3 regions of the Verrucosispora sp. WMMD1129 genome follow, and region 2 is predicted to be linked to each of the others. Evidence: riboswitches for the same ligand, from Rfam matches in the RefSeq annotation. Region 2 holds a riboswitch; each other region holds the start of a gene.
What was found. Region 2 has a riboswitch for cobalamin ahead of O7624_RS21820 (prenyltransferase/squalene oxidase repeat-containing protein). Riboswitches for the same ligand answer to the same signal wherever they lie in the genome.
Positions count from the first base shown of each region.

Region 1: another riboswitch for cobalamin. It lies ahead of O7624_RS02455 (ribonucleoside-diphosphate reductase subunit alpha); the one in region 2 lies ahead of O7624_RS21820 (prenyltransferase/squalene oxidase repeat-containing protein).
Region 3: another riboswitch for cobalamin. It lies ahead of metE (5-methyltetrahydropteroyltriglutamate--homocysteine S-methyltransferase); the one in region 2 lies ahead of O7624_RS21820 (prenyltransferase/squalene oxidase repeat-containing protein).

Region 1 is NZ_CP120741.1:537,196-541,483, forward strand. Features, by position in the region: gene O7624_RS02455 (ribonucleoside-diphosphate reductase subunit alpha) at 1-1,438, opposite strand, end outside; cobalamin riboswitch at 1,626-1,831, opposite strand; gene O7624_RS02460 (hypothetical protein) at 2,064-2,306, opposite strand; gene O7624_RS02465 (helix-turn-helix domain-containing protein) at 2,452-3,459, opposite strand; gene O7624_RS02470 (hypothetical protein) at 3,713-4,000, shown strand; gene O7624_RS02475 (hypothetical protein) at 4,112-4,288, shown strand, end outside.
Region 2 is NZ_CP120741.1:4,683,274-4,687,561, reverse strand. Features, by position in the region: gene O7624_RS21830 (prenyltransferase/squalene oxidase repeat-containing protein) at 1-502, opposite strand, end outside; cobalamin riboswitch at 633-749, opposite strand; gene O7624_RS21825 (hypothetical protein) at 849-1,343, opposite strand; gene O7624_RS21820 (prenyltransferase/squalene oxidase repeat-containing protein) at 1,374-2,417, opposite strand; cobalamin riboswitch at 2,515-2,679, opposite strand; cobalamin riboswitch at 2,873-3,071, shown strand; gene O7624_RS21815 (acyl-CoA thioesterase) at 3,192-3,704, shown strand; gene O7624_RS21810 (LysE family transporter) at 3,735-3,926, shown strand; gene O7624_RS21805 (FAD-dependent oxidoreductase) at 3,943-4,288, opposite strand, start outside.
Region 3 is NZ_CP120741.1:884,423-888,710, reverse strand. Features, by position in the region: gene O7624_RS04075 (NAD(P)/FAD-dependent oxidoreductase) at 1-1,249, shown strand, start outside; gene O7624_RS04070 (EthD family reductase) at 1,362-1,667, shown strand; cobalamin riboswitch at 1,790-2,001, shown strand; gene metE (5-methyltetrahydropteroyltriglutamate--homocysteine S-methyltransferase) at 2,114-4,288, shown strand, end outside.

The DNA.
Region 1 (4,288 bases), 2.5 Mb from region 2:
CCGGGTAATAGTTGATGTCGATCACCCGGTCGAGGAACACCACAGCCGTGCGTACCGTGGCGCGCAGCTTCTCCCAGTCGACACCGTCGGCGGTGACGTGCGCGCCCAGGTTGACCGACCCGAGGTTGCACACGGCCGTCTCGGTGTCGCTGTTGACCTCCAGGATCTCCGTGCACAGGTTCGACAGGTGGATCGTGTTGCCGGGCGCACCGGTCTGGTTGGACAGCCGGTTCGCCGCGTCCTTGAACGTCATCCACCCGTTGCCGGTCTGCGCGAGCGTACGCATCATCCGGCCGTAGAGATCGCGGGCCTTGACCGTCCGGACGGCCTTCTTCTCCGCCGCCCGGTACGCCTCGTCGAACGCCTCGCCGAACAGGTCCGGCAGCTCGGGCGCGTCCGACGGGTCGATAAGCGACCAGTCGCCGTCCGCCTCGACCCGGCGCATGAACTCGTCCGGGATCCAGTTGGCCAGGTTCAGGTTGTGGGTACGCCGGGACTCCTCCCCGGTGTTGTCCCGCAGTTCCAGGAACTCCTCGATGTCCGGGTGCCACGGCTCCAGGTACACGCAGGCCGCGCCCTTGCGCCGGCCACCCTGGTTGACCGCCGCCACCCCCGCGTCGAGCGTCTTCAGGAACGGCACGATGCCGTTGGAGCGGCCGTTGGTGCCCCGGATCAACGCGCCCCGGCCCCGCACCCGCGACCAGGAGATGCCGATGCCGCCGGAGAACTTCGACAGCTTCGCCACCTGGTGGTAACGCTCGTAGATCGAGTCGAGTTCGTCGCGCGGGGAGTCGACAAGAAAACACGACGACATCTGGGTGTGCCGGGTCCCCGAGTTGAACAGCGTCGGTGAACTCGGCAGGTAGGCCAGGCTCGACATCAGCCGGTAGAACCCGATCGCCTCGCCGGGCGTCTGCGACAGCCCGCAGGCCACCCGCAGCAGCCAGTACTGCGGCGTCTCCACCACCAGGCGGGTCTGCGGATGCCGCAGCAGGTAGCGGTCCGCGACGGTACGCAGTCCGAAGTACTCGAACCGCAGGTCACCGTCCGGGTCGACCGCGTCGTCCAGCTTGCGCGCGTTACGGGCCACGAACTCCGCGGTCGCGTCCCCGATCAGCCCCAGGCCGTGCGCGTACCGGATCGATTGGCTGAAGCTGGCCACCTGCTGCCCACGGACCTCCTTGTCCACGTACGCGGCCAGCAGCCGCGCCGCCAGCTTCGAGTACTGCGGCTCCGTACCGATCAGCTCGGCGGCCGTCTGGATGGACAGCTTGTCCAGCTCGGCGGTGGTGGCACCGTCGTACAGGCCGCTGATGGTCTTGGTGGCCACCCGCAGCGGATCGACCTCGTCGAGGTCGGTCACCCACCGCTCCACCGCCCGGACGATCTTGTTGACGTCCACCGGTTCCGTGGCGCCGTCGCGTTTGCGGACCTGCATCACCTGCCGGCGCTGCTCCGACACACCTGCGTCGGAGGCCGGCGCCTCCCGCACGACCGTCACGTCTCTCTCCTCGCGCCGTCTGCTCAGGGCCTCGGACACGCGGGAGGACGCCACGGAATCCGCGCAGGCGGCACGGCCCGTTCATGGCGTCGGCCGTCCCACGCGGCCTGCGGCCGCCGCCCACGAGTGCGGGCGGCGTGCTGGCAGGTCTTCGGACTCGTGGGCGTGCTTACGCGCTCCTACTGGCCGTCGCTTCCCAGGCCGGAGCCCAGTGCTTCGTGACGGCTGTCGTTCCCACTCACCGCTGCGGGGCAGCCCCGGATTCACACCGGGTTCCCTCTTGCCTCGGCCGCCCCGGATGGGCGCCGAACCAGCTACGAGTGACACCATATATGGGTGGCCCACGAACGCAAGACACCAGATGGTGTGTCGGCGTGTCCTGCAACGTGGGTCACATCCTGCTACGCCGGTCCGTGCTTGACCGGTCGCAGGCCGGCCAGCGTACGAAAAGGACGGCGGATGCGACGGGATGCTGATCGTCGGTCACGCCCCGGCGTGGCTACCCGTCCCGCAGGTGCACCGCAGCCACGCGAGGAACCGGGTCGTCAGCTCGCCGGGATCCTCACGCGGCAGGTCGTCCAACGCCGCCGTCAACAAGGCACCCGCGTACATCGACAGGCCCACCCGGTCCCGGCCGTACGCCTCGGCGGCCGTCGCATGCCGGCCACCGGGTGTTGCGCCGGGCCTGGTCGAGCAGGCGTTGCCGGGCGGCCTTCTGCTCGACAGCCTCCCGCCACTGCCCGCCGTCCGCCAGCGGTATCGGCCGCCGCCGCAGCCACCACCAGAACCTGCGCCACCTGCTCACGCCATCACCTCCACCGAAGTTCGGGACGGGGGCGGCGGTACGTGGGGGCGCACCGCCACCACCCACAAGAATCGTGCGATGGCGGTGGGTGCTCAGGGCAGGTGCGAGGCGTCCGGCGCCCTGTCCGGGACGGTTGACGGACAGCTCAGCCGGTGGCGACCGCGAGTGCCTGCCGATATTCCTGCGTCCATGCGGCTTCCCGCTGGTCAGGCGGCAACCCGGCCAACCCGGCCCGCAGGTTGTCGATGCCGGCCGACGTGTCGCCGAGCGCCAGATAGGCCAGCCCGAGACCCATCCTGCTGAACGTGGGCGTCAGCCAGTAGGCCAGGACCGGCGCCTGCTCACGCTCGGCCGCCTCGGTGAGGTCGCTCGCCTCCCCGAGGAGCCCTACCGCTGAGTTCCGGTCGCCGAGTAGCGCAAACCCATGGGCGGCCTGGACCGCGTCGCCGACGCGTTGCAGCGCCGTCGCCCCGGGTGTGTGGTACGCGGTGAGGAAATGGCGCACGATGCCGCGCGGGTTGCCTCGCTGCCGCTCCAGGTAGCCTCGGAAGTTCTCCACCTGCGCCGCGAGCGGGCCACTGTCAACGGCGTCGGCCTGCCTGGCGGCCTCGATCAGCACCTGTATCGCCTCACCGTCGTTGCGGGCTTCCGCGTGCAACCAGCCGACGAACTGCGTCCACTCCGCCACCACCTCGTGCAGTTGGCCGGCGTACGGCCCGGCAGCCCGCTCGGCGAGTTGCTGCATGGTGGACCACTGCGCCACCATCGCCGGCAGTGTCACCGGAGCCGGCAGGACGTCGTCGAGGCGGCGTTGCGCGGCCAGCACCTCGGCGAGCAGCCGCACCGCAGCGGCGTCGAGGCGGGTCGGTTCGGCGAGCACGTACGCCAGGCGGTCATCGTCGTCGGGGGTGGTCACGGTCGGCGCATCGACGACCATCGCGGCCAGCGTCCCGCCGGCCTGCAGGGTGTCGTCAAGGTGCGCGGCGAGTTCTCGGGACGGTCGGGTCCGGCCCGTCTCGAGGTCGTGCACGTAACTCTTCCCGACGTACGCGAGGCGGGCCAGATCACGCAGTGACAGGCCACGGACACGTCGAAGTCGGGCAAGCTCAGCGGGAAACCGTGGGTCAACGATGGTGCGCGCACTCGGCGGCATGACGAAGCTCCCGGGTGAAGGACTGGGCGACGATCTGCTGGCCTCCCACCAGCGAGCCGCCACAATCGACGGTACCCGGCTCCGACACGCAGCGGCCGGATCCGCCGGCCGAGCCGGGCACGTGTCGGCGAGATGGCGAATCGCGCGGACCTGTCGAATTCAGTCAGCGAAGGCGGGATGGCTACGCGTCTTCGTCACCGTCCTGAAACCCAACCGAGGTGGCAGGTCGACGCCGCGCTGTAATCGTCAGAGCATGGTCGCTCGAACGCGCGCGAGGACACGGCGGATCGTCGCCACCCTGGCCGCCACACTGCTCGTGCTGACCGCGCTGACCGCCTGCACGCCAGAGATCAAGGGCATCACCGGCCTCACCGTGGATGCTGACGGCCGACCGCTCGCCGCGCTGGCCTGGTGCGCGGACAAGCCGCCGGACGTGATTGTCCTTGCCACCGAACGCGCGGTCTCGCCCACCCCGTCCGGCGCTCCGGAACCATCCGCGAATTGGCCGAGCTGGCCGGCCTGCAACCAGGATCAGCCATGATCACCGCAATCGTGAACAACGACGAGGTACCGAAGTACGTCTCCCTCGACGAGTTCGCACGCCTCGGCAGGGCCGAGTGCTGACCTCGCTCGGTTCTGCCATCCTGGCCGGGTGAAGCCCAACCTGGAGAGAATCCCGGGGAAGCAGGACCGACTCGCGGAGGAGATCCTCGCCCGCGCGCCGCGACGCATCGAGCAGAGCTTCGTAGGCTCCCTCGACCCCACCAACGCGCTCGCCCTCGGCCGCTACGGTGCCCGCCTCGCCACCCTGGCATTGCGCCAGAACTCC
Region 2 (4,288 bases):
CCTCGGTGGTCCGGCTGGTGATTCGGCCGTGCTGGTGATCGGTGTCGGCCGCAGCGATCAGGGCCACGGTTTCGGCACGGAGGTCCCAGCCGCCGAAGTCGGTAGGATCGGCACCGGCAGCGGAGGCGACGTAGAGCAGTTTCGCGGTGGCACCGCCGTCGGTGAAACCCTCGATGCCCCAGTCGTCGTAGCTGTTGTAGGACCGGACGTGCGCGGCGATCTGCGCCGTCGCCGCCTGCCGAGTCGAGCTGGCCACTCCGGTGGCGGCGAGCGCGATCACACCATCGATACTCAACCCCCAGTCCTCGGGAGTGAACGGGCCGGGCAGGACGCCGTCGACGTACTCCCCGGCGAGCCAGGTCGCGGCGTCGCGAGCGGCGGCGGTGTGGGTCGGCGACGGCGCGGCGGCCACGCCGAAGGGGGTGGCCGCGACGATGGTGAGCGCTGTGGCGGTGGCGACGCCGAGACCGGCGGCGACGTGCCGGAGCGGGAACGTACGCATGAGGGGTGCCTTTCGCAGAGCGGTCGGTGAAAGCTCCGGAAGGCACCGGTGGGCGGCATCCGCTCGCGTGGCCGCGACGAGTTGCCGTACCTCGGTTACCCGGACTCCACCCTGTAGACCTCGACAGTGGAAGCCGCTCGTCCTGTACGGGGCATTCCGGCTCGCGAGACAGGTCTCGCTCACGGTTGCGGGTCAGCGTCGGCTCTACCGACTTCCCCCCGTACGGGACGTATTCAGTTGGGTACCCGGCGCGCCGGGTGTCGCCACCGTACCGCCCGGTCGCCTTTCGGCGCCAGGGTGGCGGACGACACCCGGCAGTCCACGGCCCGTGTCGGCTACACGCAGGTCAGGGTGCGCTGATGCTAGGTGCCGCGCCGGCGCCGAAGGACCATCCCTCGACCGTGCCAGGAGCCGGGTTGTAGCTGGTCGCCCCCAACGTGCTGTACGTCCAGGCGGCTCCGCTGCCCGAGGCGTGCCAGTACGACCAGTACGCGCTGGCCGGCGGCGTGTTGATGCAGGGTTCGGTCGCGGCGGTCGGCTTCCCGTTGATCCGGCAGACGAAGGCCAACCCCCACCGCTGCGTGCCGGTCACCGTGAAGCCGGCGCCCTGCAGGGCGGCCAGCCCCGTGGCCGGGTCACCGAGGGCGCACGCCACCTGCACGCCGCCGCCGAGTGAACCGTAGTCGACCACCACCGTGACCCCGGTCGTCCCGGTGCACGCCGCAGCCTGCGCGGCTCGGGGAGACGGTTCGACAGCGATCAACCCGACGGCGACGACAGCCGCCACCGCGATGCTCGCCAGCCACCGGCGGACAGGATCGTAGACCTGGGACATGAGCACTCCTTCTGGTGGGACGGAATCTGCGGCCGGTCAGCGGCAGGGCAGGGTGGGTGCGCCGGTGGTCGCGGTGACGGTGGAGAGCCGGGCGAATCCGGTGCCGGCCAGGCCGAGAACAGCCTGGGCGGTGGCGCGGGGGGCGGTGCCGGGATCGAAGACACCACCGTCGAAGTCGACAGCGCCCCGGTCGGCGACCGGGGCGGCACACCCGACCTGAAGATCGGCCAGGAACACGCGGGCCCGGAGCCAGGCCAGCGGCCGGCCGCCGTCGCGCAACGCCTGGGCCGCCAACCCGGTGCTGTTGGCGTTCGCGACCCCACCGGCGTTGGTGAACCCGCCGTCGGTGCGTTGCACCGAGACCAGCCAGCGCAGTCCCGCGGCGGCGTCAGCCGGGCGGCCCGCGGCCCGCAACGCCTGCACCGCGACGGCGGTGGCGTCCACGTCGGAGACACAGACCGGCTGCTCCGGCACCAGCGGAAAGCCGCCGTCCGGGCACCGGGTGCCGGCCAGCCAACCGGCGGCGACCGCCGGCGCGCCCTGCGCGGTCCGGTCCAGCGCGAGGATCGCGAAGGACTGACTGAACGCGTTGCTGAAGTCACCCCACGCCGACCGGTCGGTGAACCGGCCAGCCGGGTCCTGGAGCGACCGCAGCCGGGCAATGAGATCCACACCGCCGACGTCGGTCGGATCACCGCCGCGAACCGCGACGGCGAGAGCGAGCTTGGCGGTCGCGCCCGCGTACGCCTCGGTGGCACCGTCGCCGATGTACCCGTCGCGGACGTCCCGCCGGGTCACCCAGGCCAACGCCCGAGCGCCGAAGTCGTCGGCGACACCTGCGGCGGCGAACGCGAAGACCGCGTCCAGGGTCAACCCCTGGTCCGGGTACGCGACCCCGTCGAAGACGACCTCGAAACGTTCCCCGTCGACCAACTGTCGGGCCAACCATCCGGCGGCGGCATCCGTCCGGACGGCACCGGCCTGTGCGGGTGCGGCGATCGTGGATGTGCTGACAGTGAGGGCGGCGAGTATCCCGCAGAGCAGGGCGAGCAGGCGGTGCCGGCCCAGGCGAACGACCATCGGTTGGCGCCTTTCCGGCCCGGCGGTCGTCGAGACCCGGCCCGCCGTGATGCTGCGGCGGGCCGGCCTCCGACCCGTGGGCCACGACGGGTGGGGAGCAGAGACTCGCGAGTACGGCAGGTGATCGGGCTCGCCGCCAGGGATGCTCCCGGCGGCCTACCGTTGCGGGCCAGCGCCGGACTTCGACCGGACTTCCCCCGCACGCACACGCGGTTGTTCAGTTGTCGCGCCAGTCTCGTTCGCCGCACGGCCACTGTCAATCAGCGACCGTACGTGCACCATGGGTAGCCGCTTCGCGGCGTGGCCACGGTCTCGCTCTCGCTCTCGCTCCAGCACATCCCGCTCCCCCTGAACCGGCCACCGGCACAGGTGGACCGCCGAGGGAGACAGCTCACAGCGAGCACCAGGCCGCCCCGCTGAGCGGCCGGGTCGGGATAGGGTGACCGACGGCGCTGGTTCGCCCGGCCGTTGCTGGTGGGGCGTCGTAAGAGGGAACCCGGTGAAAGTCCGGGACTGCCCCGCAGCGGTGAGTGGGAACGACAGCCGTCACCACGCACTGGGCCGCAAGGCCCGGGAAGCGACGGCCAGTAGGAGACCGGCCGAGTCCGGTGGCGCCCACGAGTCCGAAGACCTGCCCGCGCTGCGTACACAAGGTGTGTGCGCTGCCGTCGACCTCGCGGGCGGGTCGGGCGGGTGACGCGCCGTGACGGCGTGTTCCTCGACGTGCGCGCTGGCGGGTCGGTGGCCTGCCTGCTTCCCGAGGACGGACGCCCCGTGCACGACACGACAACTCTCGCCGGCCGACCACCGGCTGCCTCCCACCTGACCCTGTCGCAGATCATGGACCAGCATCACACCAACCTGATGGGCACGGTCCACGGCGGCCGCATTCTCAACCTCATCGACTCCGTCGCCGGCGTGGTCGCCGCCCGGCACTCCGACGGCCCGGCCGTCACCGCCGCCATCGACGAGACCGCCTTCCTCCGCGCGGTCCGCGTCGGCGACGTCGTACACGTCGACGCCCGCATCACCTGGGCCGGACGCAGCTCCATGGAGGTCACCGTCAAGGTCACCGCCGACCGGTGGGACCGCGCCGTACCACCGACCGACGTGGCCACCGCCCACCTCGTCATGGTCGCCGTCGACGACAACGGCCACCCCCGCCCGGTGCCGCCGCTGCTACCCCAGACCGACGGCGACCGGCGCCGCTACCGCGAGGCACAGATCCGCCGCGAACACCGACTGACCCTGCGCCGTGCCCTGCTCGACGGCACCGAGGAGTCCTGAGATGCTCGGACTCTCCACGGCAGCCCTCGCGTGACCCCCACCGCACAACTGGCTCTGCTCGGCGCCGTTTTCATACAAGTGCAGGTCACCGTCGACATCGCCCTCGGCACGGGCGCCGGACGCCTCGCCCGACGGACAACTGACGGCCGCTGGTCACGGCGCGTCAACCAGGTCTGCGCCGTCGCGTTCGTCGCGCTCGGACTACGACTGGCCGCCGGCTGACCCCTTCGGCGTGGCCTTACAACTCCTTGCGGTGGTCCAGTCGGACGGCGCGCAGTACGACGTCGCTGACGTGGTGTGTGCTGATCGCTCCCGGGGGGCGCGACCGGGTTTCGTGCACGTCGATGCGCCAGTTACCCGAGGCCGTGATCTCGGCGGCGATCTCGTCGATGCCGACGTACGCCTGGGGGTCGTACATGCGGGTCTGCTCGGCGGGATCCGACGGCTGCTGGAGCGGCGTCAGGTCGTGGCCGACGACGAGCAGCGTCCCACCGACGGCCACGGCGTCGAGCAGGTTACGCAGTCCGCGCTGCTCGGGGGTGCGCTGGAACGAACCGTACTGCAGGGACACCAGGTCGTAGGTC
Region 3 (4,288 bases), 2.8 Mb from region 2:
GTCCGCGTTGCGGGCGGCTCGCCAACTGCCGGGTGCTCGGGAGGCTGTGACGGGCAACCTGGATGCGGCTGCGGTGCTCGGCCGGCGCGACTCCTTCGCATCCCATTGGCGGGACGACGGGCAGGTTTCCTGGCTGGAGTCGGCCGGTATCGCCCTGCACCGTGGCCAGGGGCGGATCGCTTCCGCCCGCGTTGTCGAGGTGACCGGCGTGGACGGTGTCACGACCAGGCTGACCGCGCGGCATGCGGTGGTCGTCGCGACCGGCAGCAGCGCGCTGTTGCCGGACATTCCGGGTCTGCGCGCGGCGGCGCCGTGGTCCAGCCGCGAGGCTGCCTCGGCCGGGTCGGTTCCCCGTCGGCTCGCCATCATCGGTGGCGGCGTGGTGGCGACCGAGATGGCGACCGCCTTCGCCGCTCTGGGGTCGTCGGTGGAGGTGCTTGCCCGTGACGGTGTGCTGCCGTCGGCGGAGCCGTTCGCCAGCGAGTTGGTCACGGAGTCGTTGCGCGAGGCCGGTGTGTCGGTACGCCTCGGCGTGGAGGCCGCTTCCGTAAACCGCGACGACCGCGGAATCGTCCACATCGCAACTGTCGACGGCGAGCGGGTCGAGGCGGACGAGGTGCTGGTGGCGATCGGCCGGACGCCCAACACTCAGGACATCGGCCTCGACCGCGTGGGACTGGTGCCGGGTGCCTGGCTGGCGGTCGACGACACGCTGCGTGTGGTCGGCGGAGGCGGGTGGCTGTATGCCGCGGGTGATGTGAACCGGCGGGTGCTGCTGACCCATCAGGGCAAGTATCAGGCGCGCGCGGTGGGCGACGCGATCGTGGCCCGGGCGAAGGGGGAGAAGGTCGAGGACGGCAGGTGGGGGCGGCACGCCGCGACCGCCGATGAGCGTGCGGTGCCGCAGGTGGTGTTCAGCGACCCGGAGATCGCGTCGGTGGGGCTGACCGCGGCTGCGGCCGAGACGGCCGGACTGCGGATTCGGGTCGTGGACTACGACCTGGGAACCGTCGCCGGAGCCAGCCTGCAGGCCGACGGCTACAAGGGACATGCCCGCATGGTCGTCGACGAGGACCGAAAGGTGGTCGTCGGCTTCACCCTCGCCGGTCCGGACGTCGCGGAACTGATCCACGCTGCGACGATCGCCATCGTCGGAGAGGTCCCGCTGGACCGACTGTGGCACGCGGTGCCGGCGTACCCGACGGTCAGCGAGGTCTGGTTGCGACTGCTGGAGACGTACGGCCGCTGACGGGGAGCCGAGCGCTCCTCCGTAGCGGTACACGCCGGATCGAAGCGGCTCGGGTATCGCCAACGCGAGCCCGAGCCGTTGCCCCCAGAACGAACGACAAATGGAGGCTTCCATGTCCACCAAGATCACTTTCATCATCGACAACCCAGCGGACCCCGACGACTTCGAGCGTGCCTACTCGGACGTGCAGGCGACCGCGGCGAAGCTGCCGAAGCTGCGACGACTTGAGTCTGCGAAGGTGTGGCCGAAGGAGGACGGGACCGCTACCCCCGCCTACCGGACCCTCGACCTCTACTTCGACAGCTACGAAGACGCCTCCGACGCAGTCACGACGCCCGCTGCCGCTGACGTCCTCGGCACGCTCGTGGGGACGCAGGTCGCGTTCAAGGGGTTGTTCTCGGAGATTGAGCAGTCCTGACGAGCGGGCCGGGTGAGGCCATGCGGAGAGCTTCCAGACCGCACGGTCCAGTGCGTGGTGCGTGCGGTCGTCCCGTAGTCCCGTAGGTCGGGCACTACGGGCCCAGCCGGCGGCGTGGCCCGTACGATGGCGGTGGTGCTGGTTCGTCCCGTCCGGGTGGGTGGGGCGTCGTAAGAGGGAACCCGGTGTGAATCCGGGACTGCCCCGCAGCGGTGAGTGGGAACGACCGCCGTCAACAAAGCACTGGACCGTGAGGTCTGGGAAGCGACGGCCAGTAGGCGACCTGGTGTCATGCCCGCGAGTCCGAAGACCTGCCAGTGCTGCGCACGCCGCCGGTGTGCGCCGCCGGCGGCCGCTCGGGAGGGCCAGGGCGGAAGCCGGTACCCGAGGTGTACCCGTCTTCCCCTTCCGTGTCCGCCGGACACTTCGAGGGAAGGACCCCCTTGGTGAGTACCGCATTCGGGCAGAGCACCGTGCTCGGCTATCCACGCATCGGCGTCAACCGTGAGCTGAAGAAGGCTGTCGAGGCGTACTGGGCCGGCACCATCGACGCCGAGGCGCTGGCCAACACCGCTGCCGGTCTCCGAGCGCAGGTGTGGCGGACGCTGCGCGATGCCCGTCTCGACGCGATCCCGTCGAACACCTTCTCCTACTACGACCAGATGCTCGACACAGCCGTCGCTGTCGGCGCGGTCCCGAACCGGTTCGCCCGGCTGGGTCTGTCCGCGCTGGACACCTACTTCGCCATGGCCCGCGGCGTCGACGCCGAGCCGGCGCTGGAGCTGACGAAGTGGTTCGACACCAACTACCACTACCTGGTGCCGGAGATCGCCCCGGACACCGTCTTCACGGCCAACCCGGCGAAGGCGCTGGACGAGTACGCCGAGGCCCGCAACCTGGGTGTCACCACCCGACCGGTGTTCGTCGGCCCGGCCACGTTCCTGCTGCTGGCCAAGGGAGACGATCCGTTCGCCCGGCTCGACGACCTGGTCCGGACGTACGCCCGGATTCTCGCCACCCTGGCGGACGCGGGTGTCGGCTGGGTGCAGCTGGACGAACCCGCCTACGCCGCCGACCGCAGCCCCGCCGAGATCGATGCCCTCCGTCGCGCCTACACCCGACTCGGTGAACTCGCACACCGACCGCGGATCTTCGTGGCGACCTACTTCGGTGACCTTGGGGACGCGCTTCCGGCCCTGCTGGACACCCCGGTCGAAGCCGTCGGCGTGGACCTGGTCGCCGGACCGGGCAACCTGCACCGGCTCGCCGCCGCCGGCCCGCTGGGCGGCAAGACCATCGTCGCCGGCCTGGTCGACGGCCGCAACATCTGGCGTACCGACCTGCGGGCCGCCGTGACGGCCGGCGCGACGGTCGCCGGGCTCGCCGATCACGTCGCCGTCTCCTCGTCCTGCTCGCTGCTGCACGTGCCGGTCGACGTGTCCGCGGAGACGCACCTCGACCCCCGGTTGTCCGCGCGGTTGGCGTTCGCCCGGCAGAAGGTCGACGAGATCGTCGTGCTCGGCCGTGCGCTGCGCGACGGCACCACCGCGCTACCGGCGCCACTGCCGCCCACCCCGGCGGCCTGGCGTCACGACGACGTCCGCGGCCGCCTGGCCGCGCTGCGTCCCACCGACCGGCAGCGCGGTGAATACCGCAACCGGGCCGCCCGCCAGCAGGAACGACTGGGCCTGCCGGAGCTGCCGACCACCACGATCGGGTCGTTCCCGCAGACCGCCGAACTGCGCAGGGCCCGCGCCGCGCACCGGGCCGGCAGCCTTGACGACGCCGGCTACGTGGCGCGGATGCGCGCGGAGGTGGCGCAGGTCATCCGGTTGCAGGAACAGCTGGGTCTGGACGTGCTCGTGCACGGGGAACCGGAACGCAACGACATGGTGCAGTACTTCGGCGAGCAGCTCGACGGTTTCGCCGCCACGCAGCACGGCTGGGTGCAGTCGTACGGCTCCCGCTGCGTACGCCCACCGATCATCTACGGTGACGTGTCCCGCAAGGCACCGATGACCGTCGAGTGGTCCACCTACGCGCAGTCGCTCACCAGCAAACCGGTCAAGGGCATGCTCACCGGCCCGGTCACCATCCTGGCCTGGTCGTTCGTCCGTACCGACCAGCCCCTCGCGGACACCGCCGACCAGGTCGCGCTGGCGCTGCGCGACGAGTGCCGCGACCTGGAGTCCGCCGGCATCCGGGTCATCCAGGTCGACGAACCGGCACTACGCGAGACGCTGCCGCTGCGCAAGGCCAACCAGAAGGCGTACCTGGACTGGGCCGTCGGAGCGTTTCGGCTGACCACCGGCGGCGTCGCCGACGACACCCAGATCCACACCCACCTGTGCTACTCGGAGTTCGGCGAGGTGATCCACGCCATCGACGCCCTCGACGCCGACGTCACAAGCATCGAGGCATCGCGGTCCAACATGGAGGTGCTCGACGATCTGGCCGCGATCGGCTACGGCCGGGGTGTCGGACCCGGGGTGTGGGACATCCATTCCCCCCGGGTGCCGCCGCGCGACGAGGTGATCGAGGCACTGCGCCGGGCGGTCGCGGCCGTGCCGGCCCGCCGGTTGTGGGTCAATCCGGACTGCGGCCTCAAGACGCGCGGCTAT